One region of the Pseudoalteromonas sp. PSi26 genome, then DNA from elsewhere that is predicted to be linked to it. Evidence: predicted binding sites of a transcription regulator. Region 1 holds the regulator's gene; the other holds the start of a gene.
The links. The regulator LexA, encoded in region 1, represses DNA repair genes until DNA is damaged. The targets are predictions, from matches to a motif close to TACTGTATNNNNATACAGTA.
Positions count from the first base shown of each region.

Region 2: a site for LexA is predicted at 6,549-6,568, ahead of ACFI34_RS17855 (DNA topoisomerase III). Genes of this name have one in related genera too.

Region 1 covers NZ_JBHNYT010000015.1:26,346-34,298, reverse strand. The annotation lists gene ctaD (cytochrome c oxidase subunit I) at 1-794, opposite strand, end outside; gene coxB (cytochrome c oxidase subunit II) at 794-1,936, opposite strand; gene lexA (transcriptional repressor LexA) at 2,353-2,970, opposite strand; gene ACFI34_RS15100 (PaaI family thioesterase) at 3,147-3,590, shown strand; gene ACFI34_RS15095 (hypothetical protein) at 3,592-3,972, opposite strand; gene ACFI34_RS15090 (hypothetical protein) at 4,219-4,917, shown strand; gene ACFI34_RS15085 (endonuclease) at 4,980-5,633, shown strand; gene ACFI34_RS15080 (S41 family peptidase) at 5,782-7,398, shown strand; gene ACFI34_RS15075 (hypothetical protein) at 7,398-7,769, shown strand; gene ACFI34_RS15070 (LysR family transcriptional regulator) at 7,878-7,953, opposite strand, start outside.
Region 2 covers NZ_JBHNYT010000022.1:43,274-51,226, forward strand. The annotation lists gene ACFI34_RS17825 (diguanylate cyclase domain-containing protein) at 1-1,273, shown strand, start outside; gene dxs (1-deoxy-D-xylulose-5-phosphate synthase) at 1,337-3,202, opposite strand; gene ispA ((2E,6E)-farnesyl diphosphate synthase) at 3,304-4,191, opposite strand; gene ACFI34_RS17840 (exodeoxyribonuclease VII small subunit) at 4,194-4,436, opposite strand; gene pomA (flagellar motor protein PomA) at 4,731-5,498, shown strand; gene ACFI34_RS17850 (flagellar motor protein MotB) at 5,501-6,421, shown strand; gene ACFI34_RS17855 (DNA topoisomerase III) at 6,581-7,953, shown strand, end outside.

The DNA of each region.
Region 1 (7,953 bases):
ATCATGATGTAAACTTCGGGGTGGCCAAAAAACCAAAATATATGCTGGAACATCACCGGATCGCCACCACCGGCAGCGTCAAAAAAGCTAGTCGCAAAATATTTATCGGTTAAAACCATGGTCACCGCCCCTGCCAAAACGGGCATAACAGCAATGAGCAAAAATGCCGTTATTAGCCATGTCCATACAAACAGAGGGAGTTTCATCCACGTCATACCAGGAGCGCGTAAGTTAACTATAGTAACCACCACGTTAATAGCCCCCATAATCGAGCTAATGCCCATTATGTGCACAGCAAATACAAACAAGGCAGTATTGTCGTTACTGTATGTGGTTGAAAGCGGAGCATAGAAGGTCCAGCCAAAAGCAGGACCCCCTCCAGGCATAAATAAAGACGCAAGCAAAATTAAAAATGCGAAAGGTAAAATCCAAAAACTCCAGTTATTCATTCTAGGTAATGCCATATCTGGCGCACCTATCATTAACGGTATCATCCAATTGGCTAATCCCGTAAAGGCAGGCATAACGGCGCCAAACACCATTATTAAACCGTGAACTGTAGTCATTTGATTAAAAAAGTGGGGATCGACCAACTGCAACCCAGGCTGAAATAGTTCGGCCCTGATCACCATAGCCATGGCGCCACCAATTAAAAACATGGTCAGCGAAAATATTAAATATAAGCTACCAATATCTTTATGATTTGTTGTATAAAGCCAGCGTTTAAAGCCTTTAGCTGGATGATGAGCATGATGCGCTTCATTGGCGTTTGGTTGTTCTGCTATGCTACTCATTAGTTAGCCTCCGCGTCGGCATCAAGTGCTGCTTGAATCTCACTAGGCTGAATAACATCACCGGTATCGTTACCCCATGCATTGCGCTTGTAAGTAATAACCGCAGCCAATTGTTTTATAGATAACTGCTTGGCAAATGATTGCATTGCCGTACCTGGGCTCCCATGAATAAGTATGTCTATATGACCTTTTATATCGCCAAGTACAATTGGGCTGCCTTTTAGAGCCGGAAATACGCCCGGTAGCCCTAACCCCGTAGGTTGATGACATGCTGCACAACTTGCCATGTATACTTGAGCGCCCAGCTCCATTAGCTCTTCTTTAGGTAATGTTTGATCAAGTAAAGCTGCATCAGCTAAAGCTGCTTGTTGCTTAGCTTGTTTAGCATCGGCAAGCCATACTTTAAAATCAGCCTCAGATTTAGCCTCAACTACAACAGGCATAAACCCGTGGTCTTTACCGCACAGCTCGGCACACTGACCTCGGTAAATACCTTCTTCGTTTATGTTGGTCCATGTTTCGTTAATAAAGCCTGGATTGGCGTCTTTTTTAACGGCAAAGTCTGGTACCCACCAAGAGTGGATAACATCATCTGAGGTCATTAAAAAACGAATTTTTTGATTAATTGGTAGTACGAGGGGTTTGTCTACCTCAAGTAAATAATTTGGGTTTTTATCAGCTAAATTAGTTATTTCATCCTGAGGAGTTGCAAGCATTGAGTAAAACTCTACATCTTCTCCCATGTATTCATAATGCCATTTCCACTGTGAACCTGTAACTTTAATTGTTAAGTCGGCTTTACTGGCATCTTCCATAGCGATTAAGGTTTTTGTAGCAGGCACTGCCATAGCAATTAAAATAACAAATGGAATGGCTGTCCAAAGAATTTCTACTTTGGTGCTTTCGTGGAATTGAGCGGGAACCGCTCCTTTAGATTTGCGATGATGAATGAGTGCCCAAAGCATAATGGCAAACACTATTATCCCAATCACACAACATATAAAAAATATGGTCATGTGTAATTCGTAAACATTTTCACTTATATCTGTAACGCCTTTACGCATATTAAATTGGCTATTTGCCAAGGCTAACTGCGGAAAAGCACACAATATAAGCCACAAGGTACAACTAAGTTTACCCATGTGACGACTCCTTTGATGCTGTTGCTAGTGCAAAGCGAAGAGGCATACGGCTTAAACGCCAATTCGTTATTTTTATTTTTTTATTAATGCCGTTTTATTTATAAAAATTGGCATTCACTGCGCTAGCAACAAATTTATTGTGTGTGCTCAAAACTTAAAAGCGATGAGTATTGCCAGCGTCAGTTCATTAACAATTAGTTAATATTTAACCAGCATGCAAGTTTTTTGTATTAAAAACAAACAATAAATATGTAAAAAGTAGAGCGTTGATTTAGTTTAGCGTAGAAAAAAATGGCTCAAATCGAGAGGTAGTAAGGGCTAAGGATGAAATGAAAGAGTGTGAATAAAAAACAAATAAATTTAAAAAAATAAAAATACGCACCAAAATAGTGCGCTTTTCATAAAATAAGAAAAAACTACATCCAGTCCGCGTTACGAATAACACCCACTGCTAAGCCTTCAATGTTGAATGACTCAGTTTCGAGGTCGACCTTAATTGGTGCAAACTCGTCATTTTCGGCATGAAGTAATACCTGACGACCTGCCTTTTCAATACGTTTTACGGTTACATCGTCATCAACACGGGCAACCACAACTTGACCATTTTCAGCCACTTGTGTTTTATGCACAGCAAGTAAATCGCCATCCATAATGCCTATATCTTTCATACTCATACCATTTACGCGCAGTAGAAAGTCAGCAGCTGGTTTGAACATTAACGGGTCAATTTTACAGTGGCTTTCAACATGCTCTTGCGCCAAAATGGGTGAACCTGCTGCAACTCGGCCAATAAGCGGTAAACCCAATTGCTCCGGTTCCTCTTCTTCAACAAGTTGAATCCCTCGGCTTGCGCCTGGTTTCATTTTAATCACCCCTTTTTTGGCAAGGGCTTTTAAATGTTCTTCAGCGGCATTTGCACTTTTAAACCCTAACGTTTGTGCTATTTCGGCACGTGTAGGCGGCATACCAGTGTCTTTAATAAACACTTTAATTAATTCGAGTATTTGAGCTTGGCGTTTAGTTAATGGGCGCATACAACTGGTTTTCCATACAGTACATTTAACTGTGAGTATATACAGTTAAATAAAAATCGCAAATTTAAATTACCCGTTCAAATAGCCAAATTACTTTCTTACGTGTACATTTTAGGGGCTTTCTAATATAGCCTATAAAAATAGTAACTTGCTTCATTAAATTTAAAGGAATCTATATGAGTATTTGGCATCAACCCATTACATTAGCATTGTGTAAACAATTGGACGAAGGCATTAATGGTCAAGGTACCCTAATGAAAACCATGGGAATCGAAATAACAGAGATAGGCGATGATTACTTAGTCGCAACTATGCCTGCAATCCCTGCACATCATAATCCTATTGGCATGGTTCATGGCGGCGCTAACGTTGTACTGGCAGAAACGGTAGCCAGCTATGCTGCTAATTTTGTTGTCGATTTCACAAAATTTTACTGTGTTGGGCAAGAAATAAGTGCAAGCCATTTAAAGGCTTCTCGTAATGGTACATTAACGGCAACAGCACGCGCATTTCATATTGGAAAACGTAGTTCAGTTTGGGAAATAAAAATCACAAACAGCCGTAACGAACTGTGCTGCGTATCAAAAATGACCGCAGCAGTTGTTGAGCGAAAAGCGTAGGTTACTTCTCGAGAGGGTAAATTGTTATTTCCATACCCGCGCCAATAGCAGATATACGAAGTAGTGTATCTGCATGTAAAGCTTGATTAAAACACTTTGGCGATGTGCCTGACTCAAACCCTATATCAAACGTTCTACGTGAGCAGCTTAACCATTGCTTTAATGCATTGCGTGAACACGATTCAATAAGCTCACATATATGGTTTATTGCTTTGTCTGGTGATTTTACATCGCCAGCTACCTCAATACGTGCTAATTGACGGTATTCGTCTTTGTCATAATGTAAAATCGTTGCGACTTTTTTTAGATCGGCCACCAGAACACTAATATCTTGTTTTGACTCAAGCTCTAGATCTACATTTAAAAATTGAATTTCCGACATTGTCTCGTATTTATCCTCTAATGGTTACCATGCAAACTTTAACGCAGTTTTACCTTTATACCAAATCAACACCCTATAAATAGACGTTTTATATGGCAATACTCTTATTTTAGAGTGCTATTGCTGCTTACAATTGGCGCTATTGTGCTGAAACGCTATTTTAATGTATTAGTGCGACATTTTGTCGCACCCACCTTGCTCAACCATCGCGTAAAATGTCTTTTAAAAATAATATGATAAACACACATGAAAAAAATTTTTAAACCAGCACGTAAACTTCATAAATGGTTGGGCTATTTATTAGGAATACAAATACTAGCTTGGTTGCTTGGCGGTTTGGTTATGAGCGCCATCCCGCTTGAAAAAGTACATGGTAAACACCTAGCAACACGCACGCTAGCCAACCCTTTTAAAAGCCATGATTACGTCGCATCAATTGATGATATCGCAACCAAAGTAACCAATCCGATCAAAATAACCTTCACACATTTCTTATCCACCCCACTTATAACTGTAACCAGTAAAGACAACCAACAAAGCTTTAATGGCATTACTGGGCAACCATTTAAAGCGCCGAATAAACAGCAAATAATTGCTAATGCGCACGCACATTTACTTATTGATGCTCAACCCGAAAGTACCGCATTATTAGCTGTAGGACCACGAGAAAGCGGTTATAAAAAAAATGTATGGCAAGTACAATTTAACGATACATTTAGCACCACCCTCTATTTGTCATCAGATACAGGCAAAGTGATTACTGTGCGCAGTACACTGTGGCGAATTTTCGACTTTTTTTGGATGCTACATATTATGGATTACGATGAACGTGAAAACTTTAATAATCCTTTATTAATTAGCTTTGCAGCAACCAGTGTACTTTTTTGTTTAAGTGGTTTTTTGCTGCTATTGCAAAACATAAGGATTAAACGCAGTTTTAAATAAGTGTATGTTTGCCTGTTAACCCAGTAAACTAGGCGCTCCTGTAGTTCACGTATGTGATGGATATGACCCGATTGATTTTGGCCTTACTGGCTTGCTGTGTCTGTTTTTCGGTATCAAGTAAAGACTTTACTCGTTTCTCTACTGCTAAAAAGCACTTAATAAAAACACTACCGAACAATGCAAAAAGCCTGTATTGCGGTTGTGATATTAAAAAACAAGGTAAAAAACTAGTGCCAGATCCAACGGGTTGTGGCTATGTACCTCGTAATACATTTACCCGCTCAGGCAAAGTAAACCAGCGCGCCTTACGTATTGAATGGGAGCATATTGTATCGGCATGGGAGTTTGGGCATCAACTACAATGTTGGCAAAATGGTGGGCGTAAAAACTGCCGTAAAGTCAGCGAAAAATTTCGAAAAATGGAAGCTGACATAAACAACTTAGCCCCCGTAATTGGCGAAATAAACGCTGACCGTTCTAATTACCGCTTTGGCATGCTAGGTGAAGCCGCGACTCAATACGGCCAATGCGATGTAAAAGTAAACTTTAAGCAACGTGTTGTTGAGCCACCATTTTATGCCCGTAAACAAATTGCCGACGCCTATGCTTATATGCAAAAAACCTATGGTTTAAAAATTTCAAAACAACAACAAAAACTTTTTAATGCGTGGCAAAAGCAAGACCTAGCACTAAAAGATACTGTACAAAAAATGTAATGGTATATTCCCGCTAATATGCAAACATAAGATCCTGCCTTGCCGATAAAAAATGACACAATTATTTACATAAAGAAAAAGCAAAACGTTGAATAAATAATCAGGTGTTGTAGTATTTTAAACAACTTATTTACAGGAAGTACTGAATATGTTTAAAAACAACACACTATCGCTTGCAATCATCAGCGCGCTCTCAGTATTTGCTTTAACAGGTTGTGGTGGAGGCGGAGGTAGCAACACTACACCAGCGCCTGTCACGCCACCTACTAGTAACACACCGACATGGACTGCCGGTGTATTTGAACCTTCAGACGAACTTAAAAACTTTTGTGAAACACCGCGCACAGGTAGTGACCCGTTTAATAACAACCAACCATACCCAGACCAAGCTGGTTCAGCCTTATACGAAAAACTATGGCTTCGCTCATGGAGCGACGAAACATACCTGTGGTATGACGAAATAGCTGATAACGACCCTGAATCGTTCGATACCGTGGCTGAGTATTTTGCTCAACTGAAAACTGAAGAACTAACCGATTCAGGCGCTAAAAAAGATAACTTTCATTTTTCAGAACCCTCTGAAGATTACTTCCAAGAAGCACAATCGGGCGTTACCTCTGGTTATGGTATTAACTGGGCATTTATTGGAGATTCAGCCGATAGAATTTTACGTGTTGCTTACCTTGAAGATGACTCACCAGCAAGCCAAATTGGCTTTCAACGAGGCGATACCGTACTTGAAGTTGATGGCGTAAGTATTAATACCAATACCCAAGCAGGGATTGATACTTTAAACGAAGGCTTATTTAGCCCAACCAACGGTGATTCACATACAATCGTTGTCCGCAGTAACGACGGCACGGAAAAAACATTTAACGTCACAGCGGGAAACATTGAGCAAACGCCTGTTCAAAATGTAAAAACGATTGTAACAAGCAATAACACGCGCGTTGGTTATATGCAGTTTAATAGTCATATAGGTATTGCCCAAGAGGGCCTAATTGATGCAGTAAATAAATTTAGAACCGATAACGTAGACGAACTCGTTATTGATTTTAGATACAACGGCGGTGGTTTATTAGCGCTTTCTGCGCAGCTAGCGTACATGGTGGCAGGAAGTGCCAATGTACAAAACCGCTTTTACTATCAAACACAACAAAATGATAAACAGCCTGTTGATTCTCCATTTCCGTTTATTGACGAAGAAATAGATTACTCAACGTTTTTTAGTACTGGCGATAAATTACCTGATTTAAACTTATCTAAAGTGTATGTACTAAGTACATCAGGTACCTGTTCAGCCTCTGAAGCATTTATTAATGGCTTAAAGGGAATAGATGCAGAGGTGGTACTTATTGGCGACACAACCTGTGGTAAACCATACGGATTTACGCCTACACACAACTGTGGAACAACCTACTACACCATTCAATTTAGTGGCGTTAACAGTAAAGGCTTTGGCGAATATGCCGCAGGCTTTACCCCAACACCAACACCACAATTTAATGCCGATGTACAAGGGTGTGTTGTTAGTGATGACTTTGATAATCAACTTGGTGATAGCAACGAAAGGTTACTATCTACAGCACTTTTTCATATAGACAATAACGGCGAGTGCCCAATCACAACAACAGTCGCTAATAGTAAAGTAGATGTACCAAGCTTTGCTGCAACTAGCGAAAAACTGCAACCTTTAAACGCACCAAATGATCTTACTCGCGGTAACATGGACCTAACATGGCCTACGTTGTCTGAGGAGCAATAATGGTAAAATTACTGGCGGTACTCACTGTATTAATAAGTATAGGAGGGTGTAATAGTATGAGTAATGCCGTTGCAAAGCCTGCGTTATTAACAGAAGTTAACCCAGGCGTTATAACTGTGCTGCAACAGGCAATTATAAAAGCTAAAGGCGGCACGCTAGTTACACTGGCCGACACCGTTTTTACCAAACGCAGTGAGCTATTACTAAGCCATGGCACAAGTAAAGATCCCAATGGCATGCCCATTATGGGTGCGCATAATATAAAGTCAGAAAAATTTGTTTTACAAATTATTGGCGAGCAATGCGTGCTTTATTACCCTAAAAAAGATCTCGCTATTGAGCTTAAAAACGTACGTTGTAAAGCACAGTAATTTAATAACTAAAACGGCGTACAACTAATTGTTGTGCGCCTTTTTATTGTAAAACTATAAAAAATGCTGATTGCCAAAAAATAACTCGATCGGGAAACCTTCTGTTTTTTACTTAGCAAGTTTATTAAAATGCGCTTTTAATAAGCCTGCAAAAGCTTGTACTTTCGCGGTGCGATGCACTAAA
Region 2 (7,953 bases), on a different contig from region 1:
TTGTAGTGGATTGGGTCATGATGCGGTAGTCAGTATGGGTAACTCAATGTGGTACCCAAGTCTGCAAGGTGTTGTTGAAATACCTAAAAACGTAGAGTTGTTCGGTGTACTGTCGTTAAAGCCGACCATTGAAACAATTAACACACCTGAGCGAAGCCTCACAACAGCAGTATTGGGTAATAAGCCAACACTTGAAACCGACGAACGAGATATAACACTTACCTATACTGCTATTGATTATTACGCGCCAAATAGTATTGAGTTTAGATATAAACTAAGTGGCTTAGATACTGATTGGCGTTATGCAAATACTCGTCGTGAGGCTATTTATACTAACTTACCTGCAGGGGCATTCCTATTTCAGTTAGAGGCAAAACGCCAAGGTGAAGATTGGTCAAAGGCACAAGATGTAGAGTATGGCTTTATAGTGCCTGAGCGTTTTGATGAAACAATTTATTTTAGGTTGCTGATCACAAGTGGCTTTATTTTACTCCTTTATTTAGTATTCTGGGTGCTCAAGGCGCAAGAGCGCAGAAAACAAAAGGTGCTTGAAGGTTTAATTACAGAGCGGACTTTAGAGCTGCGCCAAGCAAATGATAAATTAGGGCAAGTTAATTCACAGCTGAAGCTAGTTAGTCACTCAGATGAGCTAACAGGCTTGCGTAGCCGTCGCTTTTTGTTTGATCAGCTACCAAAAGACATAGAACACTTTCAACGTAATTCGCAATCATTACAGGCACAGGGTAAATCACTGGTGCTTGTAATAATTAATTTTGACAACTTTAGCCGTATAAATGATGCATTTGGTCCAATTGCTGGTGATAGCTGCTTACAGCAAATGGCAGCTTTACTAAACTCGCGTACCCAAGGTTCTGATTATGTAGCGCGCTGGAGTGGTGATGAGTTTTTACTGCTATTACGCGACTTTAAATGCAATAAAATAGATAGTTACGCGTCAGAACTTTGCAAAGCGATTGCAGAGTATTCATTCCAACTACCTAACGGTAATATGACAAATATAACAGCCTCAATTGGTTGGTCTTTCTACCCATTACCTTTACTTGGTGGACAGGTAATTGGTTGGGAAACCTCTATTAATTTAGCTGATATTTCACTTCATCAAGTTAAAAAACGCGGCGGTGATGGCGTAGCCCACATTACTTTTGACGAGCAGCTAGATGCATTTGAGTTTGAGCAGAATTCTAACGTAGAGCAGCAGCTAAGTATGTTACAGCGAAATGGTTTGGCTGATATAAAAGTGTGGATGCGTTAAGCAGGAAAGGTAAATAGGTATAAAAAGAGGCCAGTTGTTGGCCTCTTTTTATATAGCGCAAGATTACTTAAGCATAAAGGATTCAATAGCGCTAAGGATACCTTGCTCGCCTAAGCCCATTTCATCGTGCATTTCGTCTTGCGTGCCGTGCTTAATAAACTCATCAGGAATACCTAGGTTAAGTATTTTAACATTGGCCTGTTGGCTAGCTAAGTATTCGTTAACCGCAGAGCCTGCACCTCCGGCAATGGCGTTATCTTCGAGGGTAACTATAACATCGTGATTTTTAATAATGTCGTTTAGCAGAGAGGTATCAAGTGGCTTTATAAAGCGCATGTTAACAAGTGTTGCATTAAGTTCAGTTGCAGCAAGTTGTGCGTTTTCAAGCAATGTACCAAATGACAAAATGGCAATCTTTGAACCTTCTTTTACTGTATTTGCTTTACCAATTTCGAAAAGTTGCATATCGCTCTGAATATCTGCCGTACCAGCGCTTCCGCGAGGGTAACGAATAGCAACCGGGCAATTAGCTTTGTAACCGGTGTACAACATTTGGCGGCATTCATTAGTATCGCTAGGTGCCATAATAACCATATTAGGAATACAACGCATAAAGCTGAGATCGTATGCGCCTTGGTGTGTTTCGCCATCGGCACCCACAATACCTGCTCGGTCTATGGCAAATAATACGGGTAAGTTTTGCAGTGCAACATCGTGAATTAATTGATCGTACGCGCGTTGTAAAAAGCTTGAATAGATAGCAACAACAGGCTTTAAGCCTTCACATGCAAAACCTGCGGCTAGAGTTACTGCATGTTGTTCAGCAATTGCGACGTCAAAATATTTATCAGCATGTTCTTTTGAAAAGCGCACCATGCCCGAGCCTTCACGCATGGCAGGAGTGATAGCCATTAACTTATCATCTTGCTGCGCCATGTCGCATAGCCAGTCGCCAAATACTTTTGAAAAAGTAGGGGCGCCCGGTTTTGATTTAGGCAAGCTAGATGTGTTTGGATCAAACTTAGGGACGCCGTGGTAACCAATAGGGTCGGCTTCAGCTGGCTTGTAACCCTTGCCTTTTTGCGTTTTTATATGAAGAAGTTGTGGACCTTTTAAATTACGCATATTACGTAATGTATCAACCAGCATGTTTACATCGTGCCCATCAATTGGGCCAATATAATTTAAGCCAAGTTCTTCAAAAAACGTACCAGGGATAACCATGCCTTTAAGATGTTCTTCCATTCTGCTGGCAAGTTCTTTAACAGGCGGTACGCCAGACAGTAACTTTTTACTTCCTTCGCGAATGTTGGTGTAAAAGCTACCAGATAGAATACGCGCAAAGTGGTTGGTTAATGCGCCAACGTTTTCTGAAATCGACATTTCGTTATCATTTAGAATAATAAGCATGTCTGATTTTACATCGCCTAAATGGTTCATCGCCTCAAATGCCATACCCGCAGTAATAGCGCCATCACCAATAACTGCAACCGTTTTACGTCCTGCGCCTTCTTTTTGCGCTGCAATTGACATGCCCAAAGCTGCAGAAATTGAGGTGCTAGAATGGCCAACACTGAATGTGTCGTAGTCACTTTCATCCCTAAATGGGAATGGGTGCAGACCATCCTTTTGGCGAATAGTATGCATTTGGTCGCGGCGACCCGTTAAGATTTTATGCGGGTAGGCTTGATGCCCAACATCCCACACTACACGATCTTCTGGTGTGTTATATACATAATGAAGTGCAACTGTAAGCTCAACTGTGCCTAAACCAGACGCTAAATGACCGCTACTTTGCGATACAGAGTTAAGTAAATACTCTCGTAGTTCATTGCTAAACTCGGGAAGTTTATCTTGCGCTAAGTCTCGTAATTGAGCTGGTTTGTCAACCAAGTTAAGTAATGGATACTTGCTACTATCAAGTGTCATGGCTTTTTTATATCCTTCGATCACATTCGCTTTCAAATGGGAGTGAACAACGAATGTTAAGTAATAATGTCAGTGCTATTTGCAATACGCTTAAACTGTGACTAGTGGTCACGTTCAATAAGGTAATTTGCCAGCGACGCAAGAAGCGTGGTATCTGCATCAATAAGTGCTAACGCTTCGTGGGCTTGTGTTATTAAATTTTGCGCCTTTTCTTTAGCGCCTAGCATACCTAATAACGCCGGGTATGTCGCTTTATTCGCTTCTATATCTGAGCCTTGTGGTTTACCTAGTATAAAGGTGTCGCCTTCCACGTCTAAAATATCGTCGTGTACTTGAAATGCCAGCCCTATAGCATACCCAAAAACGCTTAAGTTTTCTAAAGTTTGTTCATCTGCTTTTTCACTGCACAGTGCACCTAGTGTTATCGCACAGTTAATTAGTGCACCGGTTTTTAACTTATGGATGCGCTCAAGCTCTTGTACAGAAACAACTTTGTCAGTTGCGGCAATGTCTAAACCTTGTCCTGCCACCATCCCTTCAATACCTGATGCATGTGCAAGTGCAGCAATCATTTTTACTTGTGATTGGGCTGAGCAATTAAAGTTATGTGTGGCTATAAGTTCAAAGGCGAGAGTTTGTAATGCATCACCCGCTAAAATGGCTTGCGCTTCACCATATACAATATGACAAGTGGGGTAGCCGCGGCGTAAATCATCATCATCCATAGCTGGTAGGTCGTCATGTACTAATGAATAACTATGAATGCATTCTATGGCTGCAGCCAAAACGTCTAAGTCACTTTTTTTAGCGCCTAGCATTTCACCAACAGCGTACACCAAAAAAGGGCGTAGCCTTTTTCCACCATTAAATAAACTGTAATGAGTGGCTTCTTTTATTGTTTTATCACTATCGAGCGGTTGTTCAAAGTAGCTATTGAGTGTAGTAGCTACATCTATTTGAGCACGTTCAATATAGTCTTTTATGCTCACAACTATTCCATATCATTATTAAAGTTTGTAAGTGCTGACTTTTCGCCACTGCCCATTAGGATAGATACTTTTTGTTCTGCTTGCTGTAATTTTTCAGATGACGCACCAGCGAGTGCAATACCACGCTCGAACTGCTTTAATGATTGTTCAAGCGATAAATCACCTTGTTCCATTTCACTAACAATTGTTGATAATTCTTCTAGTGCTTTTTCGAAACTTAAGTTTTCAGGTTTTTTAGTCGCCATCTTTATTTCAGCTTGCATGATAAATTTAGGAGCCAATTTTAGGGGGAATGCTAAACTAGGTCAAAGGATGATATGAGTTTTTTACATTTAGCACGATTAATCGCGTGTCAATCAGTGTAATTAGTCAGGAAAACTCGATAATTAGGCAGAGCGTCTAACTTGATATAAAATAATAAATATAACTTTTATGTTTATTTACAAAAATGACTTAAGCAATTCAGTATGTTGCCGATAAGCAGTTAATAATAAAAAGTTTATGATAAGGCATTTAAACATGAAATCTCTGGAGGAAATGTGGATTTAGCAACCATAATAGGGATCCTAGGCGCAATAGGCTTAATTGTCATGTCTATGTTTATGAGTAGTAGCGGTGAAATGGGCATGTTTGCCGATGCGCCTTCAAGTGTAATTGTATTTGGTGGCTCGCTGTTTATTGTTTTATCAAACTTCACTATGTCTCAGTTTTTAGGGATAGGTAAGGTAGTTGGTAAGGCATTCATGTTTAAAATTGAGTCGCCTGAAGAGTTAATAGAAAAAGCAGTAGAGCTTGCGGATTCTGCTCGTAAAGGTGGCTTTTTAGCACTCGAAGAAGCAGAAATCCCAAACCCATTTATGCGTAAAGGCGTTGACATGCTTGTTGACGGTCATGACGCAGATGTTGTGCGCGCTACACTTCAAAAAGATATTTCTCTAACCACCACCCGTCATGAACTAGGTGCTGGCTTATTTAAAGCACTTGCCGACATAGCTCCCGCAATGGGAATGATTGGTACATTGATAGGCCTCGTTGCCATGTTATCAAACATGGACGACCCCAAAGCGATCGGACCTGCAATGGCCGTGGCACTATTGACCACCCTGTATGGGGCATTTTTGGCGAATGTAGTAGCAATTCCAATTCAGGTAAAACTCGAGCTGCGTAAAGACGAAGAAGCGATGAATCAGCGTTTGATTCTTGATGCTATTTTAGGAATTCAAGATGGTCAAAACCCCAAAGTTATTGAAGGTATTTTGAAAAATTACTTGGCTGAGTCTAAACGTAAAGTTGATACCGAGGAGTAACCATGTCTGATGAAGAGTGCAAATGCCCGCCCCCCGGTTTGCCTGCTTGGATGGGTACATTTGCTGATTTAATGTCGCTATTGATGTGCTTTTTTGTACTCTTATTGGCATTCTCAGAAATGGATGTACTTAAATTTAAACAAATTGCAGGTTCTATGAAGTTTGCTTTTGGTGTGCAAAATAAAATTGAGGTTAAAGATATCCCAAAAGGGACATCGGTTATCGCTATGGAATTTACCCCAGGTAAGCCAGAACCTACACCTATTGAAACTATTCAACAGCAAACCGTTGAAATGACCCAGCAAATGCTAGAGTTTCAGGCTGGTGATGAAAGTTCAGCGGGCGGCAGGCAAGAACAGCGAGGCGATAAACGTGGCGGTGAATCTAGAAGCACCTCACAAGAGCAGTCATCAGAACAAGCAATATCCGCTGCAGATCAAGAGCAAACAAATGAGCTAGTTAAAAAAATAGCGCAGCAGTTAGAAAGGCAAATAATAGATGGTGCCATAGAACTTGAATCATTAGGTCAGCAAATTATTATTCGTATTAGAGAAAATGGCTCGTTTCCTTCGGGCAGTGCTTTTTTACAACCTAAGTTTAAACCGATTATTCAAGACATTGGCGAACTTTTAAAAGACGTACCAGGTGAAATTACAGTATCAGGGCATACAGATGATTTTCAGGTATCAAATGAGTTATATGTAAATAACTGGGATTTGTCGTCTAAGCGTGCAGTGGCTGTTGCTAGCGAATTGCAAACAGTTCAAGGGTTTGATAAAACACGAATGATGGTTGTAGGGCGAGCTGAAACTCGGCCGCTTGTGCCTAACGAGACAAATGAAGACCGACGCCGGAATCGCCGAGTTGAAATATCTATATTACAAGGTAAGGCAAAAGAGTCTGACCCTATTGATGTGAGGTAATGCTCAAATTATAAAGCTGGGCTTAATTAGTAGCCCAGCTTTGAGTTTTACAAATTATTACCAGTATCTATCTATTGAACCGACAATAAATCAAAAACTCCCCCTCTTTAAAATAGTTATGCTAAACTACTGTTTATATAACCAGTTGTAGGCTAGCGCATGAAACTCTACATCGCAGAAAAACCATCACTTGGACGTGCAATTGCAGATGCGCTCCCAAAACCACATAAAAAACACGACGGTTACATTGAAGTCGCCAATGGTGATTGTGTCTCGTGGTGTATTGGCCATTTGTTAGAACAAGCTGAACCAGATGATTACGATACACGCTATAAAAAATGGCAATTAGAACATCTCCCTATAGTACCTGAGCAATGGCGGTTAAAAGCTAAACCTAAAACTCGTAAGCAATTAACTATTTTAAAAAAACTAATTAAACAGGCATCAACGTTAGTTCATGCTGGCGATCCCGACCGTGAAGGGCAGTTACTTGTAGATGAAGTGATAGAACAAGCCAAAATAAGCAAAGCTAAAAAGCAAGGTATTCAGCGTCTACTTATAAGCGATTTAAACTTAGCTGCAGTTAAAAAAGCGCTTGGTAGTATGCACTCTAATCGGGAATTTATTCCACTAAGTGTATCAGCACTTGCACGTTCTCGAGCTGATTGGCTTTTTGGTATGAACCTCACTCGGGCTTATACTTTAGCGGGACAAAAAGCAGGGTTTGGTAATGTACTCTCAGTTGGGCGCGTACAAACGCCAATTTTGGGTTTAGTGGTAAATCGTGACACTGAGATAGCTAATTTTATATCAAAACCATTTTATGAGGTGCTAGCTAGTTTAGTTACTCCTGAGAAGCAGGTATTTAAAGCAAAATGGGTACCGAGTAAAGCTTGCGAACCTTATCAAGATGAAGAGGGGCGAGTGCTAAATAAAGCATTGGCCGAAAACGTGGCTTCGCGTATAACTAATCAAACAGGAGAGGTGACATCGCTTGAACAAAAACAAAAAAAGCAAAGTGCACCTCTACCTTATAATCTATCAGCACTGCAAATAGATGCAGCAAAGGCATTTGGTATGGCTGCCCAACAGGTGCTTGATATTTGCCAAACACTTTATGAGCGCCATAAATTAATTACTTATCCTCGCTCAGATAATCGATATTTGCCTAAAGAACATCATTTAGATGCACCTTCAATTTTAAAAGCAATTGCAACTAATGACGGTCAAAAAGTGGAGTTAGTAAATGGTGCAAATGATAAGCAGCGCAGTAAGTGCTTTAATGACTCAAAAGTAGCTGCGCATCACGCTATAGTACCTACGGCAAAGCAATTAAAGTCAGCTAGCTTAGCCAAGGATGAAGCAAAAGTGTATCAGCTTATTTGTAGACATTATTTGATTCAGTTTTACCCAGACTATATTTATAACGAAACTAAAGCAGAGGTGACAATTGCTGGTGGGTTATTTAAAGCCAACGCTAAACAAGAAGTCAGTTTGGGGTTTAAGGTATTAATGGGTAAATCAGAATTAAA